Regions from separate parts of the Exiguobacterium sp. s150 genome, predicted to be linked through region 1. Evidence: riboswitches for the same ligand, from Rfam matches in the RefSeq annotation. Region 1 holds a riboswitch; each other region holds the start of a gene.
What was found. A riboswitch is a leader RNA that binds a small molecule or an ion and turns the genes downstream of it on or off. The one in region 1 is predicted to bind S-adenosylmethionine.
Positions count from the first base shown of each region.

Region 2: it holds a riboswitch for S-adenosylmethionine, as region 1 does, so the genes downstream of both, KNP76_RS14405 (aminotransferase class I/II-fold pyridoxal phosphate-dependent enzyme) here and metK (methionine adenosyltransferase) in region 1, are expected to answer to the same signal.
Region 3: it holds a riboswitch for S-adenosylmethionine, as region 1 does, so the genes downstream of both, msrA (peptide-methionine (S)-S-oxide reductase MsrA) here and metK (methionine adenosyltransferase) in region 1, are expected to answer to the same signal.

Region 1 covers NZ_JACSMC010000002.1:221,280-224,558, forward strand. The annotation lists gene pckA (phosphoenolpyruvate carboxykinase (ATP)) at 1-1,234, opposite strand, end outside; SAM riboswitch class I at 1,551-1,667, shown strand; gene metK (methionine adenosyltransferase) at 1,798-3,006, shown strand; gene KNP76_RS02710 (hypothetical protein) at 3,046-3,279, opposite strand, start outside.
Region 2 covers NZ_JACSMC010000042.1:12,726-16,004, reverse strand. The annotation lists gene KNP76_RS14410 (iron-containing alcohol dehydrogenase family protein) at 1-841, opposite strand, end outside; gene KNP76_RS14405 (aminotransferase class I/II-fold pyridoxal phosphate-dependent enzyme) at 838-2,013, opposite strand; SAM riboswitch class I at 2,091-2,191, opposite strand; gene KNP76_RS14400 (AI-2E family transporter) at 2,363-3,279, shown strand, end outside.
Region 3 covers NZ_JACSMC010000027.1:15,297-18,575, forward strand. The annotation lists gene KNP76_RS11985 (GRP family sugar transporter) at 89-952, shown strand; gene msrA (peptide-methionine (S)-S-oxide reductase MsrA) at 975-1,493, opposite strand; SAM riboswitch class I at 1,560-1,660, opposite strand; gene KNP76_RS11995 (hypothetical protein) at 1,705-1,866, opposite strand; gene KNP76_RS12000 (amidase family protein) at 1,978-3,279, shown strand, end outside.

The DNA.
Region 1 (3,279 bases):
GCTTCTCGATCAACGTGCCGAGCATATCAGCGTAGCGTTCTGGTGCGAGTGGCAAGAACGGAGACCCGAAGCAAGTCGAGAACGTCGCTTGCGGCTCGGTCACACCGCGCTCCGTACCAGCCAGTTTCGACGTGTAACCAGACAAGAAGTGATACATCGCCTGCTCTTTCGTCAATTTGCTGATTGGCGGTAATACACCGTACGCGTCAGCCGTCAAGAACACGATCGTGTTCGGATGTCCGGCGCGTGATGGGAGCATGGCGTTATCAATGAAATCGATCGGATAGGCGGCTCGCGTGTTTTCCGTCAAGGAAATGTTTTTGTAATCAGGTGAACGGTCATCATTCAAGACGACGTTCTCGATTAAAGATCCGAAACGGATCGCGTCATAGATTTGCGGCTCGTTCTCACGCGACAAGTTGATCGTCTTCGCATAGCAGCCACCTTCAATGTTAAACACGCCGTCTGGAGACCAGCCGTGCTCATCATCACCAATCAAGTGACGTTCTGGGTCGGCCGATAACGTCGTCTTCCCGGTTCCCGATAGCCCGAAGAAGAGTGCGGTCTCGTTGGCGTCGTTGACGTTTGCCGAACAGTGCATCGAGAGGACGTGTTGCTCCGGGAGCAGGAAGTTCATGACAGAGAAGATTGATTTCTTGATTTCACCACCGTACTCTGTTCCCCCGATCAGAATCGTACGTTTGGCGAATGAGACGAGAATGAACGTCTCGGAGTTCGTGCCGTCGACAGCCGGATTTGCCTTATAGCTCGGTGCATAGATGACCGTGAACGGGTCGAACGCACCTTTTGTCGGCCATTCACGAAGGAACAGTTGCTTCGCGAACAAGCTGTGCCATGCATATTCTGTGATGGCGCGAACCGGAAGCGTGTAATGCTCATCCGCACCTGCTGACGCTTCAAGATAGTAGAGCTTTTGTTTTTGCTCAAGATGGGTGAGCACCTTATCGAGCAACGCTGTGAACTTCTCTTCGGCGATCGGTTGGTTGACCGGTCCCCAGTCGACTAAGTGATTGCTGACTTCATCTTGCACGACGAATTTGTCTTTTGGTGACCGGCCTGTGAATTTGCCTGTACTGACAGATAAAGCCCCGTCTTTCGTCAGCACACCTTCCCCGTTTTGAATGGCTTCTTCCACCAATTCTGGAACCGTCAAGTTCCGTTTCACGTCGGCACCGTTAATTAATTCTTCGATTTTCAGGAGCGTTGTCGCCATCCCGAATCCCACCTTTCCCCTAAATAGATGTGGATGAAATCCGCATACTTCCGCAGTTAATTAGTATGACGTTTTTATTATATGTGACACACTAATTAAAAACAAGCGTTTCTTCACTTTGACAAGTAAGCGCTTTCTTACATTGTCATTCTAACATATTCTGTACCAGGTCATAGAACAAAATCGGAAACCGTCATAAAAATGTTTGTTATTTCACAAACATAACTATTTGCCCGTTCGTGAAAAGTTTTACGAATTCGGTCGATACGCTTGACAGAACGGTACGTCATTTATATGATGGTGTTCGTAACGGATACTCTTATTCTGAGCGGTGGAGGGAACAAGGCCCTACGAAGCCCAGCAACCGTCCGAATGTAATGTTGTCGGAAAAGGTGCTATCCTGAAGCGAAGCGTAAGCTTCGAACGATAAGAGGGTAAGGAAGAACGATTCAACCTTTCCCATTGAACGTGGCGAAAGGTTTTTTTCATTACCGTCCCAAAGCAACGCGTAAGGGGAACGAGTACCGTCCACACATCACCCTTATTATAGGAGGTTTTTTGAAATGTCAAACTTGAACCGTCGACTTTTCACTTCGGAGTCCGTCACTGAAGGACACCCGGATAAAATTTGTGACCAAATCTCAGACTCGATTTTGGACGCGATTTTAGCAGAAGATCCAAACGCCCGCGTTGCGGCTGAGACGTCTGTCACGACAGGTCTCGTGCTCGTAGCTGGTGAAATCACGACATCGACATACGTCGATATCCCGAAAGTCGTCCGTGAAACGGTCCGTGAGATCGGTTATACACGCGCGAAATACGGCTTTGATGCCGAGACATGTGCTGTCTTGACGTCAATCGACGAGCAGTCAGTCGATATCGCCCAAGGTGTTGACCAAGCGCTCGAAGCACGTGAAGGTCAAATGACTGAAGAAGAACTCGATGCAATCGGTGCAGGGGACCAAGGTCTCATGTTCGGTTATGCAACGAAAGAAACGCCTGAACTCATGCCGCTTCCAATCTCGCTCGCACACAAATTGTCACGTCGTTTGGCGGAAGTCCGCAAAAACGGCACGCTCCCTTACCTCCGTCCGGACGGGAAGACGCAAGTGACGGTCGAGTACGACGAAGCGAACAACCCGGTTCGTATCGACACAATCGTTATCTCGACACAACACGCTGAAGACATCACGCTCGAGCAAATTCAAGCAGATCTTAAAGCACATGTCATCGACGCGGTCATCCCGACTGAACTAATCGATGCGGAGACGAAATACTTCATCAACCCGACTGGCCGTTTCGTTATCGGTGGACCACAAGGTGATGCAGGTCTCACAGGACGTAAGATTATCGTCGACACGTACGGTGGATACGCACGTCACGGTGGCGGCGCGTTTTCTGGTAAAGATCCTACGAAAGTTGACCGCTCTGCAGCATACGCGGCTCGTTACGTGGCGAAGAACATCGTCGCAGCTGGCCTCGCGGACAAAGCAGAAGTTCAACTTGCATACGCAATCGGTGTCGCACACCCGGTATCGATCGCGGTCGATACGTTCGGCACTGGTAAATTGAGCGAGACCGAGATCGTAGAACTCATCCGTGAGAACTTCGACCTCCGCCCGGCCGGCATCATCAAGATGCTCGACCTTCGCCGCCCGATTTACAAGCAGACAGCAGCATACGGCCACTTCGGTCGCACGGACGTGGAACTCCCATGGGAGCAAACGGACAAAGCAGCAGTACTAGAAGAAGGCGCGAAACGCTTCGCGTAATCAAAGAAAAACGACCTTTCACGCGAAAGGTCGTTTTTGTTATGCCTGTGGCTTATGGTCAGTCGACTCGTGTCCTTGTCCTAACGCGGTATCTTTCGCCTCGACGACTTTCTCGCCGATCGATTGTAAATCCGATTTCGCCTCTTGGGCCGTCTCGACGACTTTATTGACGTCTTGTTTGACCGTGTCGGCTTCGCCGGCCACTTTTTCGTAGACGTTTTGGACGTCTGTCGCGACTTCTTGGATGATGCCTGAGGCCGCCTTCACTTGATC
Region 2 (3,279 bases), on a different contig from region 1:
GCCATGCCCGAAGCCGAGCCACGTCTTCCGAGCCGCGTAGCGATTCTTGGACGAGCAACCCGAAGCCGACCTTGTCCCCGTGCAGGAACGGATGCGTCGTCTCGAACTGACTGAGCGCGTTATGGACGGCGTGCGCGACGGCGACCCGTGTCCCGGCGTCGCCGAACCCACCGACCGCCCCACCGATGGCGAGAACGTGGTCGACCGCATAACGCGTCCCTTCCCCATACGAGCGGAAGGCGGTCTCGGTCAATTCGAGCTCGAGTAGGCGATGACATTGCTTGGAGAGCGCGAGTCCGGCATCGACGCCGGCATCGGTCGAGGCGTCCCCGCTCAAATAGCGGGCCTCATAAAACTTCGCGACCGTGTCGATGACGCCGGCTCGATAATAATCATACGGCGATGATGCGATGACCCGGGCGTCGACGATGACACGTTCGATGACGACCCGGAAGACGTCATAGCGGTCGTAGCTCCCGTCGTCGCGATAGACGACGCTGAGCGGGGTGAACGCCGCACAGTTGGAGGCGAGCGTCGGGATGACGATGAGCGGGACGCCGTTCCGTACGGCGACGAGTTTGGCCGTGTCGACGAGCTTGCCGCCACCGACGGCGATGAGGACGTCCGCCCCGTCGAGGTCGACGCGGTCCGCCTCACGATCCGTGCACTCTCCTCGGAACGTCGTTACCGGATAGGTTTGAATCGAAGGGAGTAACCGTTCGACGGTCGGGTAGCCGTTTTGCCCGCGCAACACGTGGACCGAACGAGCGCCGATTAGTTCGTCGAGACGATCGAGCGCGTCAGCGGCGTGATCATACTCGAGCACGGCTTGACGGATCACGCCCGCACCTCTTCATAGGCGGCGAACAGCCGCTCGATTCGCTCGACGGCCTCGTCAATCTTCGGCTCCGGGGAGACGAGTCCGAAACGCACGTAGCGCTCCCCTTCGGTGCCGAAGAAATAGCCCGGTGTCACGGCCACGCCTGCCTCATGAAGCAGCTTTTTGGCGAACGAGGCGGAATCGCCTTCCGGCACTCTCGCCCAGACGAAGAACGAGCCTTTCGGGGCCGTCACCTCCCAGCCGGCTTGGCGCAGGCCGTCCACCAATCGGTCGCGCCGCGTCTCATACAGACGGGACAAGTCATCTCGAATCGACTTCGGTGACTCGAGTGCGGCGACGGCCGCTTCTTGAATCGCGGAGAAGACGCTGACATGGACGTGGTCTTGATACGTGTTGATCGCCTCGATGATGTCTTTGTTGCCGACGGCGAAGGCGACGCGCCAGCCGGACATGTTGAACGCCTTCGACATCGTGTACACTTCGATGCCGACCTCTTTCGCCCCGTCGGCTTGAAGGAAGCTCGGCGACACGTGCCCGTCAAAGCCGATGCTGCCATAGGCGAAGTCGTGGACGACCATCAATTCCTGCTCTCGGGCGAAACGGACCGTGTCCTCGAAGAATTGTGGCGTCGCGACGGCGCCGGTCGGATTGCTCGGATAGTTCAAATACATGAGCCGCGCCCCGTGCGTATCGAGCGTCTTGTAATTCGGTAGAAAATCGTTGGCTTCTGTCAGGACGAGGTCATGCACGACCGAACCGGCCAGCCGTGCGCCCGATATATAATCCGGATAGCCCGGATTCGGGAGCAAGATGCCTTCCCCCGGTTCAAGGACACATTGTGGGAGCGTGATCAGCCCCGATTTCGACCCGATTAAAATCGCGACTTCCGTCTCGGCATCGACGTCGACTCCATACTCGTCCAAGTAGAACGTCGACACCGCCTGTTTCAATCGGCTTTGCCCACGGAACGGGCCGTACTGATGGGTCTCCGGGTTCGCGAGCGCCGTCTCGAGCGCCTCGCAGATCGGTTTCGGCGTCGGCAAGTCCGGCGTGCCTTGCCCGAGCCGGATGATATCGGCCCCGGCCTGTTCGAGCGCGGCCACTTCTTTCGCGAGCCCGACGAAGTGCTGTGGGGGTAAAGTCTTAAGTAAGTTTGAACGTCTGTCTGCCATGGATGGTCCTCCTATGCAAAAAACACCCCTTTCCGAGGAAAGGGGTGTCGAGATACAGACGTATTCAAACAACCACCTTCCCATCTCTCAAGGTTACCTTGCTGGAATTAGCACAGTATTGAAACAATCTGTTGCTGAAGCTTCATCGGGCCAGTCCCTCCGCTTCTCTTGATAGAAAGTGTTTATATGCGATTTATGTGTAATATGTCCTTAAGTAAACCAAACGTTCCCATTGCTGTCAATCCTTATTTTGAAAAATGACGAAGTGCGCTTGAAACCCTGAAAAAAAACGGTCATAGTAAAAGAAGAACGTTATTCTGAAAAAAATGTAGGGTAAGGGGTTGGACTCGTGGAGCTAAACCGGCAATTGATTTGGAAACTAACAGTGATCGGCCTGATTTTACTCGTCTTATGGCGGGTCATCAGCGAACCGGACACGATTTCACGCGTGTTGCAGTATACGTTTCAACTATTGACCCCCGTCATCATGGGGATCGCGATCGCCCTCTTGTTGAACACGGTGCTGTCGTATATGGAGGAGCGATTCTCGTTGAAACGATACCAAGGCCTCTTAATCGTCTACGTGACGTTCATCGGGCTGCTCGTCATCTCGGCCATGACGCTGTTCCCACGCATCTATTCGAGCGTCGCCTCGCTCATCGAGGAGTTGCCGTTTTATATCCGGCAACTTGACGGCTTCGTCGGTCAGTTGAATGCGTTTTTGCAAGATTACAATGAGACGATCGCCCAGACGATCGACTTCAAGCGGTTCGAGGAGCGTTACTCGGGCTGGGTCCAGACGGCCGTGTTGTCGTCGGTCAGTTACGTCTCGAGCTTCACGATGACGCTCATCAACTTCTTGATTGGGATTGTCATCTCCATCTATCTATTGAAAGACAAAGAAGTGTTCGCCCGGATGTTCAAACGTCTGTTGTATGCGCTGTTCCCTGTCGCCACGGCGAAGACGACGATTGACATCTTCCAGGAGATGGATTACATCTTCAAACGTTACATCATCGGCAAATCGCTCGACTGTCTCATCATCGGTGTGATGGCCGTCATCGGTCTACTCATCATCGGGGCACCGTACGCCCTCTTGCTCGGGGTCATCATCGGAATCTTAAACTTCATCCCGTATGTCGGGCCGCTCCTCGGGATGATTCCGGCGTTCATCATCACGTACTTTTACGACCCGTTCACGGCCGTCCTCGTCCTCGTGTTCATCTTCCTGTTGCAACAGTTCGATGGATTGTGGCTCGGACCTAA
Region 3 (3,279 bases), on a different contig from region 1:
CCTTTTTCAAAAAAGATTCAAAAGTTTAAACCGTTGACGCAATGGGAAAATCAACGATGATGTTATATTACGAAAGCAGGTGAATCATATGGGCATGATTTTATTGGCATTGCTTCCGGCACTCATGTGGGGGAGTATCCCGCTCATCGTATCGAAAGTCGGCGGGAAGCCGATTCAGCAGTTAATCGGGACGACGATGGGTGCGATGGTCATGGCGTTCGTCATCTTTCTCGTCTTCAATCCGGAGTTCACGACCCTTGCCGTCGTCACCGGATTCATCTCCGGAATCTTTTGGGCGCTCGGACAGTATCTTCAGTTCCAATCGTTCCAAATCTTGAGCGTCTCGAAAGCGATGCCGATCAGTACCGGGATGCAGCTCGTCGGAACGTCGCTCTTCGGGGTCATCGTGCTCGGGGACTGGGAGACGTCGACCGAGCTCTGGCTCGGATTTTCAGCGCTCGTCTTGATTATCATCGGGGCGACGATGACGTCATATCAACAGAAGAAAGACTCGGATAGCGCCGGGGCGTTGAAGAAAGGTCTCCTCGTCCTCCTCGTCTCGAGTCTCGGGTATGTGACGTACGCCGTATTGACGAACTACTTTGAAGTCGACGGCATCACGGCGATCGTCCCGCAATCGGTCGGGATGTTCATCGCGGCGCTTCTCTTCAGTCTTCGTGAGAAGGACGTGAAACGGTTCGATCCGAAGACGTTCAAGAACATCTTGGCCGGGATCGCCTGGGGGATCGGGAACTTCGGTCTCTTCGTCTCGAGTGGAGAGGTCGGGGTCGCCACGTCGTTCGCCTTGTCGCAACTGAACGTCGTCGTCGCGACGCTCGGCGGGATTTATCTATTGAAAGAAGAGAAGACGTCGAAAGAGCGCGTCTTCGTCTTTATGGGCATCGGGCTCATCGTCGTCGCCGGCTTTATGCTCGGGATTGCGAAAAGTTAAAAGACGGGCGATTGCCCGTCTTTCATGATTGCCAAGCCACGTCGATGAACGCGTCTCGTCCAGATTTCTTCCGGTCTGCTTTATAGTGGTCCGGATTTTTTTTGTGGAAATCCTGATGATACTCTTCGGCCGGATAGAACGTGTCGGCCGGTAAAATCTTTGTGACGATCGGATCCTTAAATCGTCCGCTCGCGGCGAGTTCGTCGCGACTCTGTTCTGCTTTCACGCGTTGTTCCTCCGAATGATAGAAAATGGCCGGCGCGTATTGGCTGCCGCGGTCTTGGAACTGGCCGCCGTCATCAGTCGGGTCGGTCTGAATCCAGTAAAGTTCGAGCAAACGTTCATAAGCGAACAGCGACGGGTTGAACGTGATCTCGACGACCTCATAGTGTCCGGTCGTGCCGGTCTTCACTTGTTCATACGTCGGATCGTCGACGTGTCCGCCCGTATAGCCGGATACGATTGATTCGATTCCGGGCTGTTCCTCGAACGGGGTGACCATGCACCAAAAACAGCCGCCCGCGAATGTTGCTTTTTCCATAAAAAACTCCCCCTGTACACGTATTGTCCAAATAAAAACGCCCATGTCATCGACATGAGCGTTCTGTCATATCGTCCAAGGCAAACGCCTTGCTGGAAGTAGCACCTTGCCGAAGCAGGTTGCTGTGAAGTCATAGAGCCAGGTCTCTCGTTCACTCAAGATATCGATATGTAGTTGGTGAAAGCATCATACCATCTGTCCGAAAGTGTCGTCAACGATTAGGTTTTCGCCGAAGTTGCAGCAACGTGGCCCCGACAATCAAGACGACGAGGACGATGGAGAGCGCTAGCGTATACGGGGCCTCCCCGGCATAGAGCTGTAAGAAGAACAAGACAAAGACGGACAACAAGACGAGTACGTACGAACGGTTCATAGTAACCTCCCTTTTCTTTCAGTTTACCAAGTTACACATTCGTTGGCGAACGAAAACAGGAAATCAAGTGGAAATAGCGAATACGAACGAGTGAGCAAAGGAGGAATCAACATGACTGAACCAAACCCATTTTTCGAACTCGATATCGAGACCGCCCATCTCGGATATAAGGAAGGAACGTTCACCGCGCGTGACGTGACGGCCTACTATTTGACCCGAATCGCCGCATTGAACGACAAGCTGAGAGCGGTCATTCAAGTGAACCCGGACGCTCTGTTCGAGGCCGAGGCGGCCGACCGGGCGTTCCGACGTGGTGATCGCTTGCCGCTGCTCGGCATCCCGGTACTGATTAAAGACAACGTCGAGACGGCCGGTCAGATGAAGACGACGGCTGGGGCCGTCGCCCTCGCGCATCACTTCGCCGGCCGAGACGCCCACCTCGTTCAAAGTTTACGCGCGAGCGGGGCCATCATCCTCGGGAAAGCGAACTTGTCCGAGTGGGCCAACTTTTTGACCGAGGGGATGCCGAACGGCTGGAGCGGGGTCGGGGGCCAGACGCTCAATCCATATGGGGACAAGCTCGATGTCGGCGGGTCGAGTTCAGGTTCGGCGTCCGCGGTCGCGGCGAACATGACGCTTCTCGCCGTCGGCAGCGAGACGAGCGGCTCGATTATCCATCCGAGCGTCCATAACGGCATCGTCGGCATCAAGCCGACTGTCGGTTTGATTAGCCGGAGCGGCATCATTCCGATCTCTCGGTCGCAGGACACGGCCGGCCCGATGGCACGAACGCTCCGGGATGCGGTGCTTGCCCTTGAGGCGATGGTCGGGGAAGACCCGGCTGACCCGGCGACAACGCACCTTCCGGCCGGTCCGCCGTATCGGACGTGTCTCGATGAACGCCAAGCGGTCGGGATGCGCGTCGGGATTGTCAAGATTGATCTGTCGGAAGAAGAACAGGCGCTCTATGATGAGGCGATCGCCTTGCTGAAACAGAGCGGCATCGAGGTCGTCACTGTCGAACTGCCGTCGATAACATCGCTCGACCAAGGCGATATCCTGTATCATGAGTTTAAGCTCGGAATCGAGGCGTATCTAGCCTCGACGACGCTCTCGTATAAGACGCTTTCGGATTTGATTAACTGGAACAGCAGTCATCCGGAGACGATTCCGCACGGACAGAAGACATTCGAGAAAGCGGACGAACAATCGGGCCGCTTGATTGAGGCCACCTATCTGACACGTCGCCTCGACGACGTCCGTCACGCCAAGACGGACGGCATCGACCGACTGTTGGCCGAGCAGGCGCTCCATGCGCTCGTCTTACCGCATGACCACAATTATGACATGGCCGCGAAAGCCGGGCATCCGACGATTACGATTCCGTATGCCGTCAAACAGAGCGGCGCCCCG